Regions from separate parts of the Dryocola mayonis genome, predicted to be linked through region 2. Evidence: predicted binding sites of a transcription regulator. Region 2 holds the regulator's gene; each other region holds the start of a gene.
The links. Region 2 encodes LexA, which represses DNA repair genes until DNA is damaged. Its sites were predicted from a motif close to TNCTGTATGTACATACAGNA; they were not measured.
Positions count from the first base shown of each region.

Region 1: the regulator LexA is predicted to act here: its motif matches at 2,818-2,837, upstream of WLO32_RS12250 (YebG family protein).
Region 3: the regulator LexA is predicted to act here: its motif matches at 1,911-1,930, upstream of umuD (translesion error-prone DNA polymerase V autoproteolytic subunit).

Region 1 is NZ_CP150452.1:2,524,426-2,532,428, reverse strand. It holds partial or broken gene edd (phosphogluconate dehydratase) at 1-756, shown strand, start outside; gene kdgA (bifunctional 4-hydroxy-2-oxoglutarate aldolase/2-dehydro-3-deoxy-phosphogluconate aldolase) at 819-1,460, shown strand; gene purT (formate-dependent phosphoribosylglycinamide formyltransferase) at 1,537-2,715, opposite strand; gene WLO32_RS12250 (YebG family protein) at 2,854-3,174, shown strand; gene yebF (protein YebF) at 3,248-3,592, shown strand; gene WLO32_RS12240 (tellurite resistance TerB family protein) at 3,710-4,390, shown strand; gene ptrB (oligopeptidase B) at 4,483-6,540, shown strand; gene exoX (exodeoxyribonuclease X) at 6,543-7,205, opposite strand; gene WLO32_RS12225 (carbon-nitrogen hydrolase family protein) at 7,244-7,978, opposite strand.
Region 2 is NZ_CP150452.1:3,925,802-3,933,804, forward strand. It holds gene traF (conjugal transfer protein TraF) at 1-89, opposite strand, end outside; gene WLO32_RS18995 (cupin domain-containing protein) at 262-765, opposite strand; partial or broken gene zur (zinc uptake transcriptional repressor Zur) at 877-1,396, shown strand; gene WLO32_RS19005 (CsbD family protein) at 1,467-1,676, opposite strand; gene dinF (MATE family efflux transporter DinF) at 1,915-3,249, opposite strand; gene lexA (transcriptional repressor LexA) at 3,344-3,952, opposite strand; gene WLO32_RS19020 (diacylglycerol kinase) at 4,072-4,440, opposite strand; gene plsB (glycerol-3-phosphate 1-O-acyltransferase PlsB) at 4,625-7,063, shown strand; gene ubiA (4-hydroxybenzoate octaprenyltransferase) at 7,105-7,977, opposite strand; gene ubiC (chorismate lyase) at 7,977-8,003, opposite strand, start outside.
Region 3 is NZ_CP150452.1:1,918,634-1,926,636, forward strand. It holds gene umuC (translesion error-prone DNA polymerase V subunit UmuC) at 192-1,460, opposite strand; gene umuD (translesion error-prone DNA polymerase V autoproteolytic subunit) at 1,460-1,825, opposite strand; gene WLO32_RS09345 (DUF4186 domain-containing protein) at 2,163-2,528, shown strand; gene pqqU (TonB-dependent receptor PqqU) at 2,599-4,737, opposite strand; gene idi (isopentenyl-diphosphate Delta-isomerase) at 4,975-5,526, opposite strand; gene ansP (L-asparagine permease) at 5,588-7,078, opposite strand; gene WLO32_RS09365 (MmcQ/YjbR family DNA-binding protein) at 7,318-7,668, shown strand; gene WLO32_RS09370 (beta-galactosidase) at 7,715-8,003, opposite strand, start outside.

The DNA of each region.
Region 1 (8,003 bases), 1.4 Mb from region 2:
TGCCTGTGCTGGTGCGCGAGCTGCTTAAAGGCGGCTTGCTGCACGAAGACGTCAACACCGTTGCCGGTTTCGGTTTGCATCATTACACCCTCGAGCCCTGGCTTGATAACGGCCGGCTGGCCTGGCGTGAAGGCGCCGAAACGGCGCTGGATAGCGAAGTCATCGCCAGCTTCGATAAACCTTTCTCTAAGCACGGCGGCACCAAAGTGCTGAGCGGCAACCTTGGCCGCGCGGTAATGAAAACCTCCGCCGTGCCGGCGGAAAACCAGATTATCGAAGCGCCGGCGGTGATTTTTGAAAGCCAGCATGACGTTGTTCCGGCCTTCGAAGCGGGCCCTCCTTGACCGGGATTGCGTGGTCGTTGTGCGCCATCAGGGGCCTAAAGCGAACGGCATGCCAGAATTACATAAACTTATGCCGCCGCTTGGGGTATTATTGGACCGCCGTTTCAAAATTGCGTTAGTCACCGATGGACGCCTGTCGGGTGCTTCAGGTAAGGTACCCTCCGCTATCCACGTCACGCCGGAAGCCTATGACGGCGGGCTGCTGGCAAAAGTTCAGGATGGCGACATGATTCGCGTCAACGGCCAGACGGGTGAACTGACGCTCCTGGTCGATGAGGCCGAGCTTGAGAAACGCACCGCCTTCCATCCCGACCTGAGCGCCGAGCGCGTCGGGACGGGTCGTGAGCTCTTCGGCGCGTTGCGTGAGCAGTTATCAGGTGCGGAACAGGGCGCGACCTGCATTAAATTTTAAGCACCCCCGCGGCGAGCGCCGCGGCGGTAACAGATTATAAAGTTGGCTTAAGAGGCTCTGAGATGAAAAACTGGAAAACCACCGCGGAACAGATCCTGAAAACGGGTCCGGTCGTTCCTGTTATCGTAGTGAACAAGCTGGAACACGCTGTGCCAATGGCGAAAGCGCTGGTCGCAGGCGGCGTGCGCGTGCTGGAAGTGACCCTGCGCACGCCATGCGCGATGGACGCTATCCGCGCCATCGCCAAAGAAGTGCCGGAAGCCATCATTGGCGCGGGCACCGTGCTTAATCCTCAGCAGCTGGCCGAAGTGACCGAAGCCGGCGCGCAGTTTGCCATCAGCCCGGGCCTGACCGAGCCTTTGTTGAAAGCCGCGACCGAAGGCACTATCCCTCTGATTCCGGGCATCAGCACCGTTTCTGAACTGATGCTGGGCATGGATTACGGCCTGAAAGAGTTCAAATTCTTCCCGGCGGAAGCTAACGGCGGCACCAAAGCGCTGCAGGCCATCGCAGGGCCTTTCGCCAACGTGCGTTTCTGCCCGACCGGCGGCATCTCTCCGGCCAACTACCGCGATTACCTGGCGCTGAAAAGCGTGCTGTGCATCGGCGGTTCATGGCTGGTGCCGGCGGATGCGCTGGAAGCCGGCGATTACGACCGCATCACTAAGCTTGCTCGCGAAGCGGTTGAAGGCGCGAAAGCCTGATTCAGACTGGCCTTTGCGTAGGGCGGACGGCAACAGCGCCATCCGCCGAAGCCTCTCCCTTTCCGGGAGAGGTTTTTTAACCTTCTACCCGCACCGCCGCCGCAGCCTGAACCGCGCGCTCTACCGCATTTTCGATATCGCTGCCCGTTGCCAGCGCTACGCCCATCCGACGTTTGCCGCTGATTTCCGGCTTGCCGAACAAACGCACCTGCAAACCCGCACCTACCGCCGCATGGACATTGCCAAACTTCACGTTATCGCTGGTTAGCTCCGGCAAAATAACCGCGGATGCCGCCGGGCCGTACTGACGAATATCGCCAACCGGCAGGCCGAGGAAGGCGCGCACGTGGAGAGCAAACTCGGACATATCCTGCGAAATCAGCGTGACCATGCCGGTGTCATGGGGACGAGGGGAGACCTCGCTGAAAATCACTTCATCGCCGCAGACAAACAGCTCCACGCCAAACAGGCCGTAGCCGCCGAGGGCGACCACAACTTTCTGCGCGATGTCTTTCGCGCGCGCAAGGGCCAGCTCGCTCATTTGCTGCGGCTGCCATGACTCGCGATAGTCGCCGTCTTCCTGGCGATGGCCAATCGGCGCGCAGAAATGAACGCCGTCCACGGCGCTGATGGTCAGCAGGGTAATTTCAAAATCGAAGTTAACCACCCCTTCGACGATAACTTTGCCTTTGCCGGCGCGTCCGCCTTGCTGCGCATATTCCCAGGCTTTCGCCAGCTGTTCGCGGGTACGCACGAAGCTCTGGCCTTTGCCGGAGGAGCTCATCACCGGCTTAACGATGCAGGGCAGGCCAATCTCTTGCGCCGCCTGCAGGAAATCAGCTTCAGCGTCGGCGAAGCGGTAGCCTGAGGTGGGAAGAGACAGCTCTTCGGCAGCCAGACGGCGAATGCCTTCGCGGTTCATGGTGAGTTTCGTTGCCCGGGCGCACGGCACGACGTGCTGGCCCTGCTGCTCAAGCTCGATCAGCATATCGGTGGCGATAGCCTCGATTTCGGGAACGATAAAATCAGGTTTCTCCGCCAGCACCAGCGCTTTTAGCTCCGCTGCGTCAAGCATATTGATGACGTGGCTGCGGTGCGCCACGTGCATCGCCGGCGCATCCGCATAGCGGTCGACCGCGATGACTTCCAGCCCCAGACGCTGGCATTCAATGGCGACTTCTTTTCCTAATTCCCCCGAGCCTAACAGCATAACGCGCGTGGCCGCTGGACGCAGGGCCGTTCCCAACATTGACATAATCCGCCTACCCGATGTGATAAAATAAACGGCCGCAGTATATACGAAAACGTTTGCGTACGCAGCGTCTTTCCCGCTTGCGGAGCAGGGGAAATGGACTTATACTGTATAAATACACAGTTAAACGGAGCTGCAAATATGGCGGTTGAAATTAAATACGTTGTGGTGCGAGAGGGGCAGGAAAAAATGTCTTTTGCCAGTAAAAAAGATGCGGATGCCTATGACAAAATGCTCGACCTGGCCGAGGTGTTAGGCGACTGGCTGCAGCAAAGCCCGGTCGCCTTCGAAGAAGGCCAAAGCGACGTGCTGGCGATGTGGCTGGCCGAAAACAAAGACGCGCTCTCTACGGTATTAAAAAGCGGTAAACTACCGCAAGCCGCGGCGGACAGCGCTGAACAGGCGTCGGCTGAAGATAACGTTACCGAGCATCCCGGCCGTAAACGCACTAAGGCGGCGTAGGTTCGCTTAGACGCTTGCGCAATACCGGTTTTGTACCAGGCTTTTTCTGATAACCAGGCATCAGGAGAGCCTTATGAACAAAATCGGTATTGTGCTGTGTACGGCCTGTTTTCTCACCAGCTTTCTCGCCTGCGCGGCGGAGTCTAACAAGGTTAAGTTTCCCCGCTGCGAAGGGCTGGATGCGGATGCCGTTGGCGATAGCGTGAAGAACGACTATCAACAAAACCGCATCGTGCGCTGGCCGAAGGAGCGCGAAAAGCTGGGCCAGGCCGACCCCGTCGTTTGGGTGAACAGCAAAGAGATCACCGGCAAAAACGGCCAGTGGAAGGTGCCGCTTACGGTGCGCGGCATGAACAGGGATATCCATTACACCGTGGTGGTGGATTGCAAAGCCGGAACCGCGGATTACCAGTCCTGATCTTCCCGCCGGGTTTTGCCCGGCGTGGTTATTTTCTCATCTTTAGTCTTATCAGACAGTTCTTGACGCCCGTTTGCTTACTCTCAGTCAGTTAAGCGATAACCCAAGGGGTGTCTCATGAGTAATTGGTTACAACAGATCCAGTCCATGCTGGGCCAGACCGGCCTTCCCGGCCCGCAAACGCAGCAAAACGGCGCGTCCGGCGCGGATCAGGGGCTCAGCAAACTGCTGGTGCCCGGCGCGTTAGGCGGCCTTGCCGGCCTGCTGCTGGCGAACAAATCTTCCCGCAAATTATTAACCAGGTACGGCACCAGCGCGCTGCTGGTGGGCGGCGGAGCCGTCGCCGGCAGCGTTTTATGGAATAAATATAAAGATCGTATCCGCCAGACGCATCAGGACGAGCCGCAGTTTGGGCAGCAGCAGTCGCCGGTGGACGTGCGCACCCGGCGCTTGATTATGGCGCTGGTGTTCGCCGCGAAAAGCGACGGCCACATCGATGACAAAGAGCGTCAGGCGATTGAACAGCAGCTGCGGGATGCCGATATCGAAGGGCCGGGGCGCACGCTGATTCAGGAAGCCATCGAAATGCCTCTCGATCCAAAACGCCTGGCGCAGGATGTAAAAAACGAGGAGGAAGCCCTCGAACTTTATTTCCTGAGCTGCGCGGCGATCGACGTCGATCATTTCATGGAGCGCAGCTATCTCAACGCCTTAGGCGATGAGCTGAAGATCCCGCAGGACGTGCGTGAAGGCATCGAGCAGGACCTCAAAAAACAGAAGCTAAGCCTGCCGGGTTAACCCCGGCTTTTTCCTCAAAAGCTCTCGTTGCGCTTGCAAGCCTGTCTGAATTTGCCACCCTTACAGGGTGTTAACTAAAAATGAATAATGACATGCCACCAAAAGCGCAAAAGATCCCCCACACCCTGCATAAGCATGGTGACACACGAATCGATAACTATTACTGGCTGCGTGACGACGACCGTGATAACCCGGATGTCCTCAACTATCTGCACGAAGAGAACGACTACGGGCAGCGGGTCATGGCCACTCAGCAGGCGCTTCAGGAGCGCCTGCTTAAAGAGATGGTCGATCGCATTCCCCAGCATGACGTTTCGGCGCCCTACACGCAAAACGGCTACCGCTACCGGCAGGTGTATGAGGCGGGCAACGAATACGCTATCTACCAGCGCCAGTCGGTGGTGCTGTCGGAATGGGACGAGTGGGATACCCTGCTCGATGCGAACCGACGCGCGGCCCACAGTGAGTTTTACACCATGGGCGGGATGGCGATTACGCTGGATAATACGATTATGGCGCTGGCGGAAGATTACCTGTCGCGCCGTCAGTACGGGCTGCGTTTTCGCAATCTTGAAACCGGGAACTGGTATCCCGAGGTGCTCAGCAACGTCTCAACCAGCTTTGTCTGGGCGAACGATTCCTCCACGCTTTACTACGTGCGTAAGCACCCTAAAACGCTGCTGCCTTACCAGGTGTGGCGTCATACAGTCGGGCATCCCTCAACGGATGACCAGCTGGTGTACGAAGAGAAAGACGATACCTTCTACGTCAGCGTGCATAAAACGACCTCGCAACACTACATTCTGATTTACCTCGGCAGCGCCACGACGAGCGAGGTGCTGCTGCTGGATGCGGAATTACTGGATGCGGAGCCGCAGGTTTTTGCGCCGCGCCGCAAAGATCACGAATACACCCTCGATCACTTCCAGCATAATTTTTATTTACGCTCTAACCGGGAAGGCAAAAACTTTGGTTTATATCGCAGCAAAGTCCGCGATGAAAACCAGTGGGAGGTGCTTATCCCCGCGCGTGAACACATCATGCTGGAAGGCTTTACGCTGTTCACCGACTGGCTGGTGGTTGAGGAGCGCCAGCGCGGCCTGACCAGCCTGCGGCAGATCAACCGCAAAACCCGCGAAGTAACCGGGATCGCGTTTGACGATCCGGCTTACGTCACCTGGCTTGGTTACAATCCGGAGCCTGAATCCTCGCGGCTGCGTTATGGCTACTCGTCCATGACCATGCCGGACACCCTGTTTGAGCTGGATATGAACACCGGCGAACGCCGCGTTCTTAAGCAAACCGAGGTTTCCGGCTTTGATTCCGCCGATTATCGCAGCGAACACCTTTGGGTGACCGCGCGTGACGGCGTGCAGGTGCCGGTTTCGCTGGTTTACCACCGCAAGCACTTCCAGCGCGGGAAAAATCCCCTGCTGGTTTACGGCTACGGTTCCTACGGCAGCAGCATGGATGCCGATTTCAGCAGCAGCCGTCTTAGCCTGTTGGACAGGGGATTTGTCTTTGCCATCGCCCACGTGCGCGGCGGCGGCGAACTGGGCCAACAGTGGTATGAAGACGGTAAATACCTTAAGAAGATGAACACCTTCAATGACTATCTTGACGTCTGCGATGCGCTTTTAAAGCAGGGCTATGGCGATCCGAACCTGCTGTATGGCATGGGCGGCAGCGCGGGCGGCATGCTGATGGGCGCGGTGATCAATATGCGTCCTGAATTGTTCCACGGCGTTATCGCGCAGGTGCCTTTCGTTGATGTGGTCACCACCATGCTCGATGAATCCATCCCGCTGACTACCGGCGAGTTTGAGGAGTGGGGGAACCCGGAGAACGAGGAGTATTACTTCTACATGAAGCAATACAGCCCCTACGATCGGGTTTGTGAACAGGTTTACCCGCATATGCTGGTCACCACGGGCCTGCATGATTCCCAGGTGCAGTACTGGGAGCCCGCAAAATGGGTGGCCAAACTGCGCGATACCAAGCGGGACGACAACCTGCTGCTGCTGTGTACCGATATGGATTCCGGGCACGGCGGGAAATCCGGGCGCTTTAAATCTTATGAAGGGGTGGCGCTGGAGTACGCCTTTTTGATTGCCCTGGCGCAGGGGACATTGCCAGGGCGGGCGGGGTAGCGTTATTTAGCTTCCAGATAGTGCTTTAGCGTCATGCGCAGATCCGGGGTAAGCTCCTTGATGTTATTTAACATCCAGCGCAGGTAGCCCGGATCGTCTTGCGCAATCTCTTCAATTTTTTTACCGCGGTATTTACCAAACATCATGGTGTTAACCAGCGCGGGCCGCCCGGTAATGGTAACCATCTGCTCCGGCGTCCAGCCTGATTCATCCATAATGCGAATCAGCAGGGCCGCGGTGATGTAGCAGTCGAAAAGGGCGCGGTGATGGTGCAGGCCTGCCGGCGTCTCTACGCTCAGCTTCAGGGATTTGTAGAGCGCCATATTGCTGTATTTGATGCCCGGCCATAAACGGCGGGCCAGCTTTACGGTACAAATCCACTCGCCGGGCATATCTGGCAGCATGCGGCTGTCGAAGCTGGCGTTGTGCGCAACGTAATAGGGGCTGCCGTGATAGCGGGGAATAACCTCTTCAATCCACGGCTTATTCGCCACCATCTCTTCGGTGATTTTGTGAATAGCCATCGCCTGATGGCCGATCGGGCGATCCGGACGAACCAGGTCGCTCATCGGGTTGACTATCTTTCCGTTTTCAATATCAACGGACGCCACCTCTACCACGCCGCCCTGCAGCCCGCAGGTTTCCGTATCTATAACGCGCAGCATAATTACTCCAGATTGCCATCGAGCGCTTACTCAAAACGCTAGCGTAAAGGAATGACCTCGCCATGCCAACCTTTCTCATCGCGCCGGCCGATGGTCAGCAGCTCGCCATGGTCGGCTCTGACCACCAGCTGGCCGTAAGCGTCCCAGCAGGCGCTGCGCCCGGCGGTGCGATATTGACCGCAAGAAAAAGCGTGGTTGGCGAGCAGCACCGGCAGCCGATATTTATGCGCCCAGCGCTGCAGATACATTTCGTCATGCTGATAGCTGATTTCATTGACGAACCTGCCGGTGGCATACAGATCGGCGCCCGAGTTCGCGGCGCTGTGCGGCCCGGTTTCTTCATCGCTTGCGGCATTCAGGCTAATCGCAATGCTGCGATGATGATGACTGACCAGCGGCGCAGTATTTTCCTGGCCTGCGATGTCGCTACGTCGCGGCCTGCAGCAGGCTACTCGCGAACCTTCCGGTAAAAAGCTAACGAAACCCGTGGCAACGGCTTTCCCCTTGCGCAGGGGCATGCCGACGATAATGGTCATCTGGTGGGCGATAGCCGCTTCCTGCAGCGGGCAAAGAAGGCTGTCGCTAAAGGGAAGGGCGAGGGAAGCGGCCTGTTCGAGGTCGTAGCCCGTTAGCGAAAGCTCGGGAAAAATAAGTAAATCAATCTGCTCGGCGGCGGCTCGATGAATAAAATCTAAATGGTGAGAGATATTGGCCCGGAGGTCTCCGGGACGGGCGCCATATTGCGCAGCGGCAACGTTCCATGCAGGCATCATTTCTTCCTTAATCAATCCACCTCAG
Region 2 (8,003 bases):
GCTTCCGCCCATGTACCAGCCGCGCCGGCGTGATTTGCCACAAACAAAGAAGCGGCGCTAAGCGCCACCAGAGATTTAATTTTTTTCATTTACCGCTCGTCCGTCTGTTAATCAGATGTAATAACTAGCCCCTGCCAGTTAAGACTTAACAGGGGCGGACTATTGCTGTGAATAACGAGCTTAAAAACGGGTTGTTTCACCCATAGGAATCCCGTTTCTATCCATACGGGTTGTGGTTTCATTCTTTCCTTGCAGAGTTATTTATAGTTTACCCCGCGATTTTCGTGAAGGCTGTCCGTCATGAGGGCCAAAAAATTGCGGCGGATGGTCTATCCAGCGGTCCTTACGCGTGGCGGCGTAGCTGGAGTTCATCGGATAATAGATACGATTTTCATCCTTGTTGGCCTCACCAACCACAAGCAGGCGCACCTCGTGTTCGGTGTTGTTAATAAAGGTATGGCAAATACCCGTCCCTGCCGGGAACCCCACGCTCTCGCCCGGTTCCAGCGGATAGAGATGGCCGTTGATCCACACCTGCGGGTGTCCTTCCAGCACGTAAACAAACTCTTCTTCGCTGCTTTCAGCATGCGGATAGGAGGTGCGACGCCCGGGCGGCAGGCGCTCATGGTGTATACCGAGCCGATTCAAACCAAGGCCGCGGGCAAGCGGCGCGCCGATAGCAAACAGCTCGTTACTGTCGGGATAGGTGGAATCATCCGCGCCTTCTAGCTCGCGCCAGTGGCGGATACAGTCTGGTTTTTGCATGACGGCTCCAAAGGGGAATTTTTAAGGTAAAACACTGCCAGTATGGACCAGCATTCGGCGTTTTTGCTGCTTTTATGATAAAGTGAGAGGCTAATCGATCGAGGAATGCTAATGGATACGACGACTTCACAACACGTGTTAGCGCAGGCCGAAAAGCTTTGCGCGCAGCGCAATGTGCGCCTGACGCCCCAGCGTCTGGAAGTGCTGCGTCTGATGACATTACAGACCGGCGCCATCAGCGCTTACGATCTGTTAGATTTGCTGCGCGTCAGCGAACCGCAGGCTAAACCGCCCACCGTCTATCGCGCGCTGGATTTCCTGCTGGAACAGGGATTCGTTCATCGCGTGGAATCCGCTAACAGCTACGTGCTGTGCAATTTGATCGATCAGCCGACGCACTCTTCGGCGATGTTTATCTGCGAGCGCTGTGGCGTGGTGAAAGAAGAAGTCGCGCAGGGCGTGGAAGACATTATGCATAAGCTGGCCGCAAAAATGGGCTTTGCGTTACGTCATAACGTGATTGAAGCGCATGGTTTGTGTGCGGGCCTGTTCCGAAGTGGAGGCCTGCCGCCATAAGGAAGGTTGCAGCAACCACGATCATTCCGTGCAGATTAAAAAGAAGGTTCGTTAAGGCAGGACGGTACATCCTTGTACCATGGGCAGGGCAGCCTGTAAGTCAGCACAACTGAGGGTTATGCGGGCTACCAGCGGTAATTGTTACGGGTTTCCCAGTCAACAACTTCCTTTTCCGCATCGTCTTTACTCGATCCATAACGTTCCTGGATCTTACCAACCAGCTGATCGCGTTTACCTTCAATGACCGTCATGTCATCGTCCGTCAGCTTGCCCCATTTTTCTTTTACATTACCTTTGAACTGTTTCCAGTTACCGCCGATTTCGTCTTTATTCATGATATTTTCCTTATCGTTCGGTGAAGAATCGTTAAAAGTTAATATCGTCCGGGTGAAGCCAGCGGCTGTCACTCACTATCTGCTGGACGTGATAATAATTGTAGTCAAGAATCCGGCGTCGGAGCGGCAATTAAGAACATTGAACCATTAAGACCGCGCCGGACACGCTGATTTGCAGCAGAATCTAGCGGCAAATCAGCATGCTGAGCGGGGATTAAAGGCGCGTCAACAGTTGTAACTAACTATGACTTTCCGCCTGGAACCATGTGTCGTGTCGCCAGTGGCGGCGCCAGATCCAGCCGAGGGCCAGCCCGCGCAGGGCAAGAAACACCGCTACCGCAAGCCACAGGCCGTGATTGCCAAGAGACGGCACGCTCAGCAGCGTCAGGCCGAAGCCCGCTGCGGCAACGACCATGCTGTTACGCATCTGGGCGCCGCGAGTGGCGCCGATAAACATGCCGTCAAGCAAATAGCACCACACGCCCACCACCGGCAGGACAATCTGCCAGCCTAAATAGCGGTCCGCCTGCTGCCGCAGCTCCGGCAGCGAGGTCAGCATGGCGACGATGTTTTCGCCAAACAGCGCATACGCCACCGCAAAGCCCAGCGCGACCAGCCCGGCCTGGCGGCAGGCCGCCCGCCAGACGTCCAGCAGCTGGCTGCCGTTACGGGCGCCGTAAGCCTGGCCCGAATGCGCCTCAACGGCATAGGCAAAGCCATCCAGCGCATAGGCGGTGAAGGTCAGCAGCGTCATTAAGACGGCGTTAACCGCCACCACTTCGCTGCCCAAACGAGCGCCGAAAATCGTCACCGAGGCAAAGCAGAGCTGCAGCAGCAGCGAACGCAGCATAATGTCTCTGTTTAACGCCAGCAGGCGGCGGATATTCCCGCGCCAGGCGTTTTTCAGCATGGCGAAGTCGATTCCCCGCATGACCAGAACTTTCTTCACCATCATTAAGCCGATGATAAAGGTAGCGTACTCCGCAATCGCCGTTGCCAGCGCGGCGCCCTGCACGTTCATATGCAGGCCCATAACCAGCCACAGATCGAGCAAAATATTCAGCACGTTGCCGACGATCAGCAGGATGACGGGGGCGCGCGCATACTGCACGCCAAGCAGCCAGCCGAGCAGCGCGAGGTTGGCCAGCGAGGCGGGCGCGCTCAGCCAGCGAATCTCAAGAAAACGCCTCGCCTGCGCAAGCACCTGCTCGTTTCCGCCAACGATATTTAGCGCAAGCGTAATCAGCGGGTAACGCAGCACGATAATGGCGATACCGGCAGCCAGCGCCATCAGTAACGGCTGTACCAGAGCACGGGCCAGCGCCGCGGGGTTATTCGCCCCAAAAGCCTGAGCCGTTAAGCCCGTCGTGCTCATGCGTAAAAACAGAAGCAGCATAAAGAGAAAGCTGGTGGCCGTTGCGCCAATCGCCACGCCGCCGAGATACACGGGGCTGTCCAGATGCCCAATAACCGCGGTATCCACCAGCCCGAGCAGGGGAACCGTAATATTGGAGAAGATCATGGGTAACGCGAGGCGCCAGAGCGCTTTATCCGTCGTCGAGAAGAAACGCATAGGGAAATCCGGGACGAGAAAAGAAAGAGGGATAATACGGTGATGCGCGGCAAACGCGCATCACAAAATGCGGGGACGCTAAGCTAAAGCGGTATTAAAGCCAGTCGCCGTTGCGGATAACGCCGACGGCCAGTCCTTCAATACTGAAATTCTGTTCGCGCAGATCGACGACGATAGGGTCGAACTCGCTGTTTTCCGGCAGCAGCTGCACGGTGTTGCCCTGCTGCTTCAGACGTTTTACGGTGACCTCGTCATCAATGCGCGCCACCACGACCTGGCCGTTACGCACGTCCTGGGTTTTATGCACCGCCAGCAGATCGCCATCCAGAATACCGATATCTTTCATGGACATGCCGCTGACGCGCAGCAGGAAGTCCGCGTTCGGTTTAAACAGCGACGGGTCAACCTGATAATGGCCTTCGATATGCTGCTGCGCCAGCAGCGGCTCGCCGGCGGCTACGCGGCCCACCAGCGGAATACCGGTTTCTTCTTCAACCAGAAGACGAATGCCGCGGGACGCGCCGGAAACAATCTCGATAACGCCTTTACGGGCCAGCGCCTTGAGATGCTCTTCCGCAGCGTTGGGAGAACGGAACCCCAGACGTTGAGCAATCTCGGCACGCGTCGGCGGCATGCCGGTCTGGCTGATGTGATCCCGAATAAGATCAAACACCTCTTGCTGTCTGGTAGTTAAAGCTTTCATTCCGCCCCCTGGGTGTTTATACAGTTATGCTGTGAGTATATACAGTCAAAGGTGAATTTGAAACCACAAATTGAGCAAAAAACCAGGGACTTATCATAATCCGGAATGGCTCTCGCAAATTAGCGCAAATGTGGCCACAGCAGCGTGCCCCAGGTGGCTACGGCAAGGATAATGGCGATCAGCACGGCGGCCGAGCCCATATCCTTCGCGCGGCCTGAAAGCTCGTGGTAATCCGTACCGACGCGGTCAACCAAAGCTTCGATGGCGCTGTTAAGAATTTCGACAATCATGACCAGCACCACGGAGCCGATAAGCAGAATGCGGGTGATGGCGTCAACGTCCAGCCCGCAGGCGACGGCGATGGCGATAACCGCGGCAACGCCTTCCTGGCGGAAGGCGGCTTCGTTAATCCAGGCGGCGCGCAGCCCTTTCCAGGAGTAACCGGCGGCTTTGATAATACGTGTAAATCCAGCGGTGTTATTCGCCATTTCGGGAAACCTTTTTAAAATAAAAGCGTCAATGCTTATCAGCACCCAGCAGCCTTCGCGTTTCTGCCAGCGATCGGGCAATCTGAAGGATGATGGGTAAAATCGCAACGCCACAGAAATCTTATGCAGTTTCTGATATTCTTGCGGCGAATTTGCATTATTAACCTGAGGCTTTACATCGTTTATGTCAGGCTGGCCAAGAATTTACTACAAATTACTTAATTTACCATTAGGCGTTCTGGTAAAGAGCAAGTCCATACCGGCAGATCCGCAGGCCGAGCTGGGCCTGGATACCACACGCCCTATTATGTACGTTCTGCCTTATAACTCTAAGGCGGACCTGTTGACGCTGCGCGCGCAATGCCTTGCACACGATCTGCCCGACCCGCTCGAACCGCTGGAGATAGACGGGGCGATTTTGCCGCGCTATGTCTTTATCCACAGCGGCCCGCGGGTCTTCACTTATTACACGCCGAAAGAAGAGTCGATCAAACTCTTCCACGACTACCTCGACCTGCACCGCAGCAATCCAAACCTGGATGTGCAGATGGTGCCGGTTTCGGTGATGTTTGGCCGCTCTCCGGGACGCGAAAAAGGCGACATCAACCCGCCGCTGCGTATGCTGAACGGCATACAGAAATTCTTCGCGGTTTCCTGGCTTGGCCGCGACAGCTTCGTGCGTTTTTCCGCGCCCGTCTCCTTGCGCAGAATGGCCACCGAACACGGCACCGACAAGCGCATCGCGCAGAAACTGGCCCGCGTGGCGCGTATGCACTTTGCCCGTCAGCGTTTAGCCACGATTGGCCCGCGTCTGCCGGTACGTCAGGATCTGTTTAACAAGCTTCTGGCCTCCAAGGCTATTGCCCGCGCCGTGGAAGACGAAGCGCGCAGCAAGAAAATCTCCCATGAAAAAGCCCAGCAGAACGCCGTTGCGCTAATGGAAGAGATTGCGGCGAACTTCTCTTACGAAGCTATTCGTCTGACGGATCGCGTGCTGGGGCTGACGTGGAACCGCCTGTATCAGGGCATCAACGTGCACAACGCCGAACGCGTGCGCCAGCTGGCTCACGACGGCCATGAAATCGTTTATGTGCCCTGCCACCGCAGCCATATGGACTACATGCTGCTGTCCTACGTGCTGTATCACCAGGGGCTGGTGCCGCCGCATATCGCCGCGGGCATTAACCTGAACTTCTGGCCGGCAGGCCCGATTTTCCGCCGCCTGGGCGCGTTCTTTATTCGCCGCACCTTTAAGGGCAGCAAGCTCTACTCTACCGTATTCCGCGAGTACCTCGGCGAGCTGTTCAGCCGCGGCTATTCCGTGGAGTATTTTGTCGAAGGCGGACGCTCGCGAACCGGCCGTTTGCTGGATCCAAAAACCGGCACGCTGTCGATGACTATCCAGGCGATGCTGCGCGGCGGCACGCGTCCGATTACGCTGGTGCCGATTTACATCGGCTACGAGCACGTAATGGAAGTGGGCACCTACGCCAAAGAGCTGCGCGGGGCGACTAAAGAGAAAGAAGGCTTTATGTCGATGCTGCGGGGCTTAAGCAAGCTGCGTAACCTTGGACAGGGCTATGTTAACTTCGGCGAACCTATGCCGCTGATGACCTTCCTTAACCAGCGCGTACCGGAATGGCGCGAGGCTATCGACCCCATCGAAGCCGTGCGTCCGGCGTGGCTTACGCCAACGGTGAATGAAATCGCCGCCGAGCTGATGGTGCGTATCAACAACGCAGGGGCGGCAAACGCCATGAACCTGTGCTGCACCGCGCTGCTGGCTTCGCGCCAGCGTTCTCTGACCCGCGAACAGCTGACGGAACAGCTCGACTGTTATCTCAACCTGTTGCGCAATGTGCCGTATTCGCCGGATGCCACCGCGCCGGAGCAGAACGCAGACGCGCTCATTGAGCACGCGCTGCAGATGAATAAGTTCGAAGTGGAAAAAGACACCATCGGCGACATCATCATCCTGCCGCGCGAGCAGGCCGTGCTGATGACCTACTACCGCAACAACATCATGCATATGCTGGTGCTGCCTTCGCTGCTGGCGGCGATCATTACCCAGCATCGCCATATCAACCGCGCCGAACTGCTGCGCCAGGTGGAAGTGCTTTATCCGATGCTGAAGGCGGAGCTGTTCCTGCGCTGGGGTAAAGAAGAGCTTGCCGCAGAAATCGACGCGCTGATTAACGAGATGGCGCGCCAGGGCCTGATGACGGTAAGCGGCGAAGAGGTGCAGATTAACCCAGCGCGTTCCCGCACCCTGCAGCTTTTGGCCGCGGGCGTGCGCGAGACGCTGCAGCGTTACGCCATCACCTTCTGGCTGCTGAGCGCCAATCCCTCCATCAATCGCGGCACGCTTGAACGCGAGAGCCGTACCGTGGCCCAGCGTTTGTCTATGCTGCACGGCATCAACGCGCCGGAGTTCTTCGACAAGGCGGTCTTCACCTCGCTGGTGCTGACGCTGCGCGATGAAGGCTATATCAGCGATACCGGTGACGCAGAGCCAACCGAGACGATGAGGGTCTACCAGATGCTGGCGGATCTGATTACCTCAGACGTGCGCCTGACCATTGAAAGCGCGACGACGCAGATAGCGGTGGAATCAGTGGAGTAAAAGAAAACAGGCGGGGAAACCCGCCTGTTTTTTTATGGCCGTCAAAAGCGCATTAAGCTTGATGCCAGGCCGATAAACAGCACCAGCCCAACGTAGTTATTATTGAGGAAGGCTTTAAAGCAGGCGTCGCGATCGCGGCCGGCGATCAGCCTTTGTTGATAAATAAACAGCGCGCCCGCAAGACCGATGGCGCAATAAAACGCCCCGCCCAGCCCGTTCAACCAGCCAATCAGCGCCATTAGCGCCATGACCACCACCTGCAAAATACCGATGATCAGCTTGTCATAGCGGCCAAAGAGGATGGCGGTGGATTTAATGCCGATCTTAAGGTCGTCATCCCTGTCGACCATGGCGTACTGGGTGTCATAGGCTACCGCCCAGCAGATATTGGCAAGGAACATCAGCCAGCAGCTTAGCGGCACGCTTTCGCTTACGGCCGCGAACGCCATCGGAATGGACCAGCCAAACGCGGCGCCCAGCACCACCTGCGGCAGATGCGTGTAGCGTTTCATAAACGGATACGTCCAGGCCAGCGCAAGCGCCGCTACCGACAGCAGGATGGTCATGGTGTTTAGCATCAGCACCAGCAAGAACGAGAGCAGCACCAGCAGGACAAAAAGAACGCGGGCCTCTTTCTCGTTTACCGCTCCGCTTGGCAAAGGGCGGTGGGCCGTGCGTTTTACGTGGCCGTCGAATTTACGATCGGCATAGTCGTTTACCACGCAGCCGGCGGCGCGCATCATCCAGACGCCAGCGATAAATATCGCCAGAATCTTCAGCGGCGGCACGCCGGGCGTCGCCAGCCACAGGGCCCACAGCGTCGGCCAGAGCAGTAAAAGCGATCCGATAGGCTTATCCAGCCGCATCAGGCGCATATACGCCTGGAACTTTCCTTGTGGCAGACTCGACTCCATTATTTTTCCTCTTCGTAAAACGGAGA
Region 3 (8,003 bases), 2.0 Mb from region 2:
CAGTATTCTGAAAGTTAAACCAGTCAAAATGCGGACGCTTTCCGCTGCGCACCGCGCAAATTTTTATAACGAACATTTAATAATAGACGGCGCTGGCGCTGGGGTTATTCCTGTCGTCCGAATCCTGAGATGAAAGGCGTTCACTTACGGGAGGTCGCGGGATCCGTTCTGAACCGCTAACCGGCTGTTAGTTATTGAATCTTAACGCGTAACAGATCGCTAAAGCGGGTGGTGTAGGCGGGAGAAAGCATCTGGCGTTTCATTTGCCAGCTTTTTTGCACGACCTGGCCGCCAAGCCAGATCCGGCCTTTTCCGCTCTGGTTGATGTAATCCATCACCGCCATCAGCTGGCTGCTGTTGGCGCGCGGCTGGTAGTCGTCAAAGAAGTCAGGCTGCGCGATCCCCTCGCTGTAAAAATCGCCGAGCATCACGCCGCATTTTTGAAACCTGTAGCCCTCTTTCCATATCACATCCAGACAGCGGGTTGCGGCGGCTACAATATCGCGACTGTCCTGGGTTGGAATGGGGATATGAATGCCCGCCGTTTGGCCGTAGTAGCTTGCGCCGTGGCTATAGGGGCTGGTTTTAACGAATGCGCAAACGTGGCGGCAGTACTGATTCTCCCCGCGCAGTTTCTCTGCGGCGCGTGCGGCATGGTTGCAAATGGCTTCCCGTATCGGATCGTATTCGCTCACTTTGTCGGCAAAGGAGCGCGAACAGACGATCTGCTGTTTCGCAGACGCGGGCTCGTCTGACCCGAAGCAGGATTCCCCGCGCAGCTCCCGCACGGTGCGTTCCAGCACCACGCTGAAGTGCTTTCTGATTAACGCGGTCGGGGCATCGGCAAGCTGCAGGGCCGTCTCAATGCCCATCCCTTTTAGCCTTTGCGAAAGCTTCCGCCCGATTCCCCATACGTTACCGACGTCTACCAGGTTCATCAGCCTGCGTTGCCGTGCGACGAGCGACAGATCGACCACGCCGCCGGTTTGCGTCCATTTTTTTGCCGCATAATTTGCAAGCTTGGCCAGGGTTTTTGTCGGCCCGATACCGACGCCGACCGTGAGGCCCGTCCACTGAAGAACCCTTGCTCTTACCTCGCGCCCGAAGGCTTCCAGATCCCGGCCGCGGTTAAGACCCTGAAGGTTAATGAAGGCTTCGTCGATGGAATAGACCTCAACGGACGGCGCCATGGCTTCCAGAATCGTCATCACCCGCTGGGACATATCCGCATACAGGGCGTAATTGCTGCTGAAGATAACCACGTTATTTTGTTCAAACAGGGCGCGCATTTTGAAATACGGAACGCCCATGGGGATGTTGAGCGCTTTTGCCTCGCTGTTTCTGGCGATCACGCAGCCGTCGTTGTTGCTCAGCACGACAATTGGGCGTCCTTTTAAATCAGGACGGAATACCGTCTCGACGCTTGCGTAGAACGAGTTCACATCGACCAGGGCAAACATTACCGCAGGCCATTAATGCTGAAGGTCACCACGCCAAAAATCTCCAGCTCGTCGCCGCCTTCGCGCAGCACGACGGCGGGAAACGCCGGATTAAGCGCAAGCAGCTGAACGAAGGGGCGGGTGCACAGCCGTTTCACCTTGTACTCGCCGGCAAGGGACACGATGACGATATCGCCGTGTTGCGCTTGCAGGCTTCGGTCCACCACCAGCAGCGAGCCTTCGTAAATACCGGCGTCAACCATGGACATGCCCGTCGCCATGACAAAATAGGTTGCGGCAGGATGAGCGATGCAAAGCTCGTTGAGATCGATGCCTTTCTCAATGTAATCCTGCGCGGTATTACCATATGAACCCATGCTGGCCATTTGTCATCCTTCACTGAACCGCGGGAGAATCGCAGGGCTTTCAACTTCTGCGCGAGAGTTGGGTTAAGCATGGATTCTCACAATTTACTGTGTTTATATACAGTATCGTTGAACCCAGGAGGCGATCAAGCCGCTTGCGGGAAAATTCTTACAATTAGTTGAAAAGAATGAAAATATATCTGCAGTGCAGCAGTAACGTTTTATCAGGGGTCTGCGGATACGGGAAGAAAAGGGCAAATCGCATATTGGTGACAATGTCACTTTTAGGCGCTCTGCTTGCTATGTGCGCAAAAGGGGGGAGAATATGTTTTCGTCTAAAACCAGCCAGAAGTGTCCTGTGACCAATCTTGATCCTGTTTTCCAGCGCCTGGCGCGCTCCTCGTTTCGTATGCGTTTCCGCCTTGGCCCGAAGGAGCGGCAGTATTGCATCGATAAAGGCCCGGAAATTATTACCCGCCATGCGGAAGATTTTATCGCAAAAAGGCTTGCCCCCGCCGAGCCCAAAAACGACGGGAAACAAACGCCGATGCGCGGCCATCCGGTGTTTATCGCCCAGCACGCCACCGCCACCTGCTGTCGCGGCTGCCTTGCTAAGTGGCACAATATCCCGGCGGGAACGGCTCTTGGCGCCGAACAGCAGCACTATGTGGTGGCGGTGATTTATCGGTGGCTAAGCGTGCAGATGACGGGCGCTGCGGGATAGGCTTATCGCATCCAGGCGCTGCAGGGTGGATAAGCGTATGCGCGCTTATCCACCGCCACAACGGCTACGACTACTGGAACGTATAGCTCAAATTCACGCCCACGCCGTAATTGCGGCCCGGAGCCGGCTCGAAGAAGCGGCCGTTGCCTTCGTTGACGATGACCGAACCGACATAGCTGCGGTCGAACAGGTTATCCACGCGTCCCCAGACGTCCAGCAGCCAGCTTTGCTGAATGCGCAATTTATAGCCGCTGTTCAGCGAGGCGACGGTATAGGTCGGCGCGGTTGCGTCGTTCGCGTCATCGGCCTGAATATCGCTCATGTAGCGCACGTCGGCTCCGGCATAGAAACCTTCCTCCGGCGCGTATTCCAGCGCGGCGTAGCCCATATTGCGGGCGATGCCCGGCATGCGGTTGCCTTTGCAGCTCTCTTCGCCGCAGGCGTTGGTGCGGTAGGTCGCATCCAGATAGGTCCACGCCATTTTCACGCGCCAGTCCCAGGCGAACTGCTGGTCGAGGGAAAGCTCAACGCCGCGACGACGGGTTTCGCCGGCGTTTTTATAGGTCGTGCGTCCGCCGCTGCTCTGGTCGGTGACGATCTCGTCGTCGGTATCGGTCTGGAATACCGCGGCGGTGAACAGGCCGTTGCCGATGCGGGTTTTACTGCCCACTTCCACCGTGTCGCTGGTGGAAGGCTTCAGGCCGAAGTTCAGCCCGGACTGGCCGTTGTCGCGATAGGAAAGCTCGTTGATGGTCGGCGTTTCAAAGCCGCGTCCCGCCGAGGCGTAAAGGTTCCACGCGTCGGTTACCGCATACTTCAGCGAGGCGGCCGGCAGCCACTTGTGATAGCTTGCTTCGCCGCTGTCATCGCCGTTCGTGCCGGCAATGTAGTAGTCGTTGGAGTCGAAGTAAACCGAGCTAAAGCGCACGCCCGCGTCCAGGCTAAGTTTGTCGGTAAACTGCCACGCGGTTTGCAGATAGGGATCGACGTTCCACATTAGGTTGCGTTCGTTGCGGCGAATGTCGCCTTTTTCGCCCAGCACGGTGGCGCCGTTTTCCACCACAAAGTTCTCATAGCCTTTGCGTTTTTCGGACATGGTTTCGTAGTCAAGACCCGTCGTGAAGCTGACCGGCACGGAGAGCAGATTGCCGCGGTGCGTCCAGCGGGAGTCGATGCCCTGGTAGTGGCGTGAAAGCTGGATCACGCCGCCCGGATGGGTCGGGCTAAGCTGTGGCCCGACGGGGATCGACTGGTACTGCGTGGTTTCGCGCTCGCCGGCGTAAACCATCAGGCTCAGGTCGTCGCTGGCCGTAAGCTGGCGTTCATAATGCAGGCCCGCCTGGGTTTGCTTCGTGGTTTTACGCGTGTCGTACTGGTTCGCCCGCGGCGACTGGGTGGGGTTGTCGCGCCATTCATCTGCGGTTAATCCGCCGGGATCGTTGGCATCGATATCCACGCTGTTAAACAGGAAGGTCAGCTTGCTGGCGTCGTCGAGGCGCACGCCGAGTTTGGCGTTGCCGAGGTTTTTCTGGGCGCTGCTGTGGTCGCGATAGCCGTGCGTGGTAAAGCGCGAGGCGGAAACGGCATAATCCACGTCCCCGGCATGCGTGCCGTCGCCCGTAGCGCCCGTGGCTTTGACGCTGTTGCGCCAGCTGCCGAAGCTGCCGTACCAGGTGCTTGCCTCAAGGGTCGGCGGCTGAGTGCCGGTCGTGGTGTTGACGTTTACCACGCCGCCGGAGGAGTTGCCGTATAAGGCCGAAAACGGACCGCGCAGCACTTCGATGCTTTCGACGCTGTTGATATCAATATTGGACGTTTGCCCCTGTCCGTCCGGCATGGTGGCGGGAATGCCGTCCACGTACATCCGCACGCCGCGCACGCCGTAGGTGGAGCGCGAGCCGAACCCACGCACCGACAGCTGTAAATCCTGCGCATAGTTCTGGCGGTTTTGCACCTGCAGCCCCGGCACGCTGTTGAGACTCTCGGAAAGGTTCACGCGCGGCGCGGCCTGGCGCATATCCTCACCGTCGATCGTGCTGACGGCGGCCGGGGTATCCAGCTCTGATAGGCCGCCGGGCGTGGCCGTGACCACCATCGTCTGTTCATCAGATTTTGGCGTGTCCGCGGCGAAAACGGGCGCGGCCCATGGCGTCAGGGCAGGGATCAGTAAAAGGGGGAGCGTGGACTTTCCGTGTTGCGTCATTTTCATCAGGGCAATTTTCATCAGGTGAGAAGGGCGAGCGTCCAGACGAACCATCTGGAACATTTGCGCTATATGTTAATACTTATGTGTAAAGTTTGAAAACCGTAAAGGCACTTTACGTTAATGATAAGTGTTGGTGAAAGAACAACTAAGCGCAAGGAAGCGGGAGCGGGAGTTAGCTTGCTGCGACCTGCCGCCGGAGGAATTGGCTGGAGATTCAGGCCGTTTCGCAGCGGAGAAATTTTACGGGGCCGTTTGCTTTATCAGCGCCGCTTTAATCAGCGGCCGTTGCAGCTGGGCGACCATCCACGGGCTATAGGCCGCGGGAATTGCGTTAACGCCGGCTAACACCTGCTCAACGGGCAGCCAGCTGAAGTCCATGACCTCGGTTTTATTCGGCAGCGGCCCGGAGGCGGCGCGGGCGAAAAAGACCGGACAGTATTCATTTTCCACAATGCCGCTGGCGTCCGTAGCGCAGTAACGAAACGACTCGTCAACCAGCGTCGGCGTTTCGATGTTCATTCCCAGCTCGTAATAGCAACGGCGTATTACGGCGTCGGGCAGGGCTTCGTCCGGCAGCGGGTGGCCGCAGGCCGAGTTGGTCCAGACGCCCGGCCAGGCGACTTTGCCAATGGCGCGGCGCGTCAGCAGCAGCTCATTGCGGGCATTAAAAATGTAGCAGGAGAAGGCCAGATGGAGAGGGGTTGCTTTGGTGTGAACAAGCGACTTTTCCATGGTGCCTGAAATGTTCAGGTGCTCATCCAGCAGCAGGACGTATTCTTGTACAGCCGTCATAACAATTGTCCGGTAAAGAAAAAGGGGCGGATAACCCTGAGATTAACCGCCCTGTAGCATATTAACTATTACGAATCTCCACGTTGGCAGGATGTGCCTCTTCGTGGTGTTCGTGCACCTCGCCGGCGATTTCATGCACGCGTTTACGCGCCCCGAACCATCCCAGCACCAGCAGCAAGGCGATGAAAGGAATCGAGGCGATGGTCCAGGTGCCGTTCGGGTAGTCGAAGGCCATCAGCACCAGCACGCTTAACAGGAACAGCAGCGTGAGCCATGAGGTAAAGGGGGCGCCCGGCAGCTTAAAGCTGACGTCGTCCGCTTTGCCCTGCCTGATGGCCTGGCGCAGCTTCATCTGGCAGACCACGATAAAGGCCCAGGAAGCGATAATCCCCAGCGACGCGACGTTCAACACGATCTCGAACACCTGCGAAGGCACATAGTAGTTCAGCACCACGCCGATAACGTAAATACCCAGGGTGACCAGGATCCCGGCGTAGGGCACCTGCTGCCTGCTCATTTTCGACATAAACTTCGGCGCGGAACCGCCCATCGACATGGAGCGCAGGATCCGCCCGGTGGAATAGAGGCCGGAGTTCAGGCTTGAAAGCGCGGCGCTCAGCACCACCATATTCATAATATCGCCGATATAAGGCACGCCCAGCTTTGAGAAGAAGGTGACGAACGGGCTTTGCCCGGGCTGGTAAGCGTTCCACGGCAGCAGCAGCACCAGCAGCACCACGGAGCCGACGTAGAACAGGCCGATACGCCAGATAACGCTGTTAATGGCCTTCGGCACCATGTTTTGCGGATCTTTGCATTCGCCCGCCGCCGTGCCCACCAGCTCAATGGAGGCGAAGGCGAACACCACGCCCTGCACCAGCACCAGCGCGGGCAGCAGGCCGTGCGGGAAGAAGCCGCCGTTATCGGTTATCAGGTGGAAGCCGGTGGTATTTCCGTCGAGCATTTTGCCGCTGCCGAGAAACACCGTCCCCACCACCAGGAAGGCCACGATGGCCAGCACCTTAATCAGCGCAAACCAGAACTCCATTTCGGCAAACCACTTCACGCCAATCATGTTCATGGTGCCGACAATCGCCAGCGCGCCGAGGGCGAACACCCACTGCGGCACATCGCCGAACGCGCCCCAGTAGTGCATATAAAGCGCGACGGCCGTGATATCAACGATGCCGGTCATCGCCCAGTTAACGAAGTACATCCAGCCTGCGACGTAGGAGGCTTTTTCGCCAAGAAACTCCCTGGCGTAGGAGACAAAGCTGCCGCTTGAAGGGCGATGTAAAACCAGCTCACCCAGCGCGCGCAGGATAAAGAAAGAGAAGATGCCGCAGACCAGGTAGACCAGCGCCAGCGCCGGGCCGGCCATCTGCAGGCGGGCGCCCGCGCCGAGGAACAGCCCCGTGCCGATAGCGCCGCCGATGGCGATCATCTGTACCTGACGATTGCCCATCGCCTTGTGGTAGCCGGAATCATGAGAGTTGAGCCAGCGCCTTTTGGCGGCGCGGCGCTCAGCCTCGGTTTTGTGCGTTGTTTTCATTGATATTCCCGTGTTGTTTCTGCTTGCCTTAAATGTTTGCTCGCTGAAATCGCCTGTCCTGTAGTTTGTTAAATCGCGGACATGGCAAATTTCGGCGATGAATCCTGGCAGGAAATGAAGATCAACGCAAAGCCTGCCGTGCGTTCCGTGACGGCGCTGAAATCATCCGTTAAGCGAAATCGCCGCAGGGGTTGTGCTAACTTTGCCCTTTGGAAAAGAGCGAGGAGGAGAAATGACCGATGAAACGCGAAGCGCTTTTTACGGCCGTGCTTGAAAAATATCAGGTCGAGCCTGACTACCCGTGGCGGAAAAACAGCGACTACGCGGTGTTAAGGCATAAATTCAAAAAGAAATGGTTTGCGCTCGTTTATCGTATCAGCGCGCAAAAGCTGGGGCTTGAAGGCGACGCGCTGCTTGAGGTAATGAACGTCAAAGTTCAGCCGGAACTGCTGGGCTCGCTAAGAATGCAGCCGGGTATTCTGCCCGCCTACCATATGAATAAAGAGCACTGGGTGACGGTGCTGCTGGATAAGGTGCCGGAGGGCGACGCGCTCGATTTGATTGACGAAAGCTTCCGGCTTACCCGCTAGCGGCAGCGGAAAGCGGGCAGGCCAGGCCAGGCCTGCCCGGCAGGACTTAACGACGCGTCCAGCTCACCGCATAGTGATAATGTTGTCCTGCAAGCAGGTATTCCGGCGAAACGCTGGGGCTCCAGGAGTCGTCTCCGCCTACCCCCATATGGAAGCCGTCGATATTCAGCCAGCTGCCCGGCTCGGCGCACAGCAGATGACGGTGCGAGGTTTCACGCAGCTGCCGCTGGCCGTAGCGGCTGAGGTTGAAGTGGAATCTTCCGCGCCACAGGTTTTCGCCATACTCCAGCCTTTGCGTGTCGCAGCGCAGCCCGTTTTCCGTCGGGAAAACATAG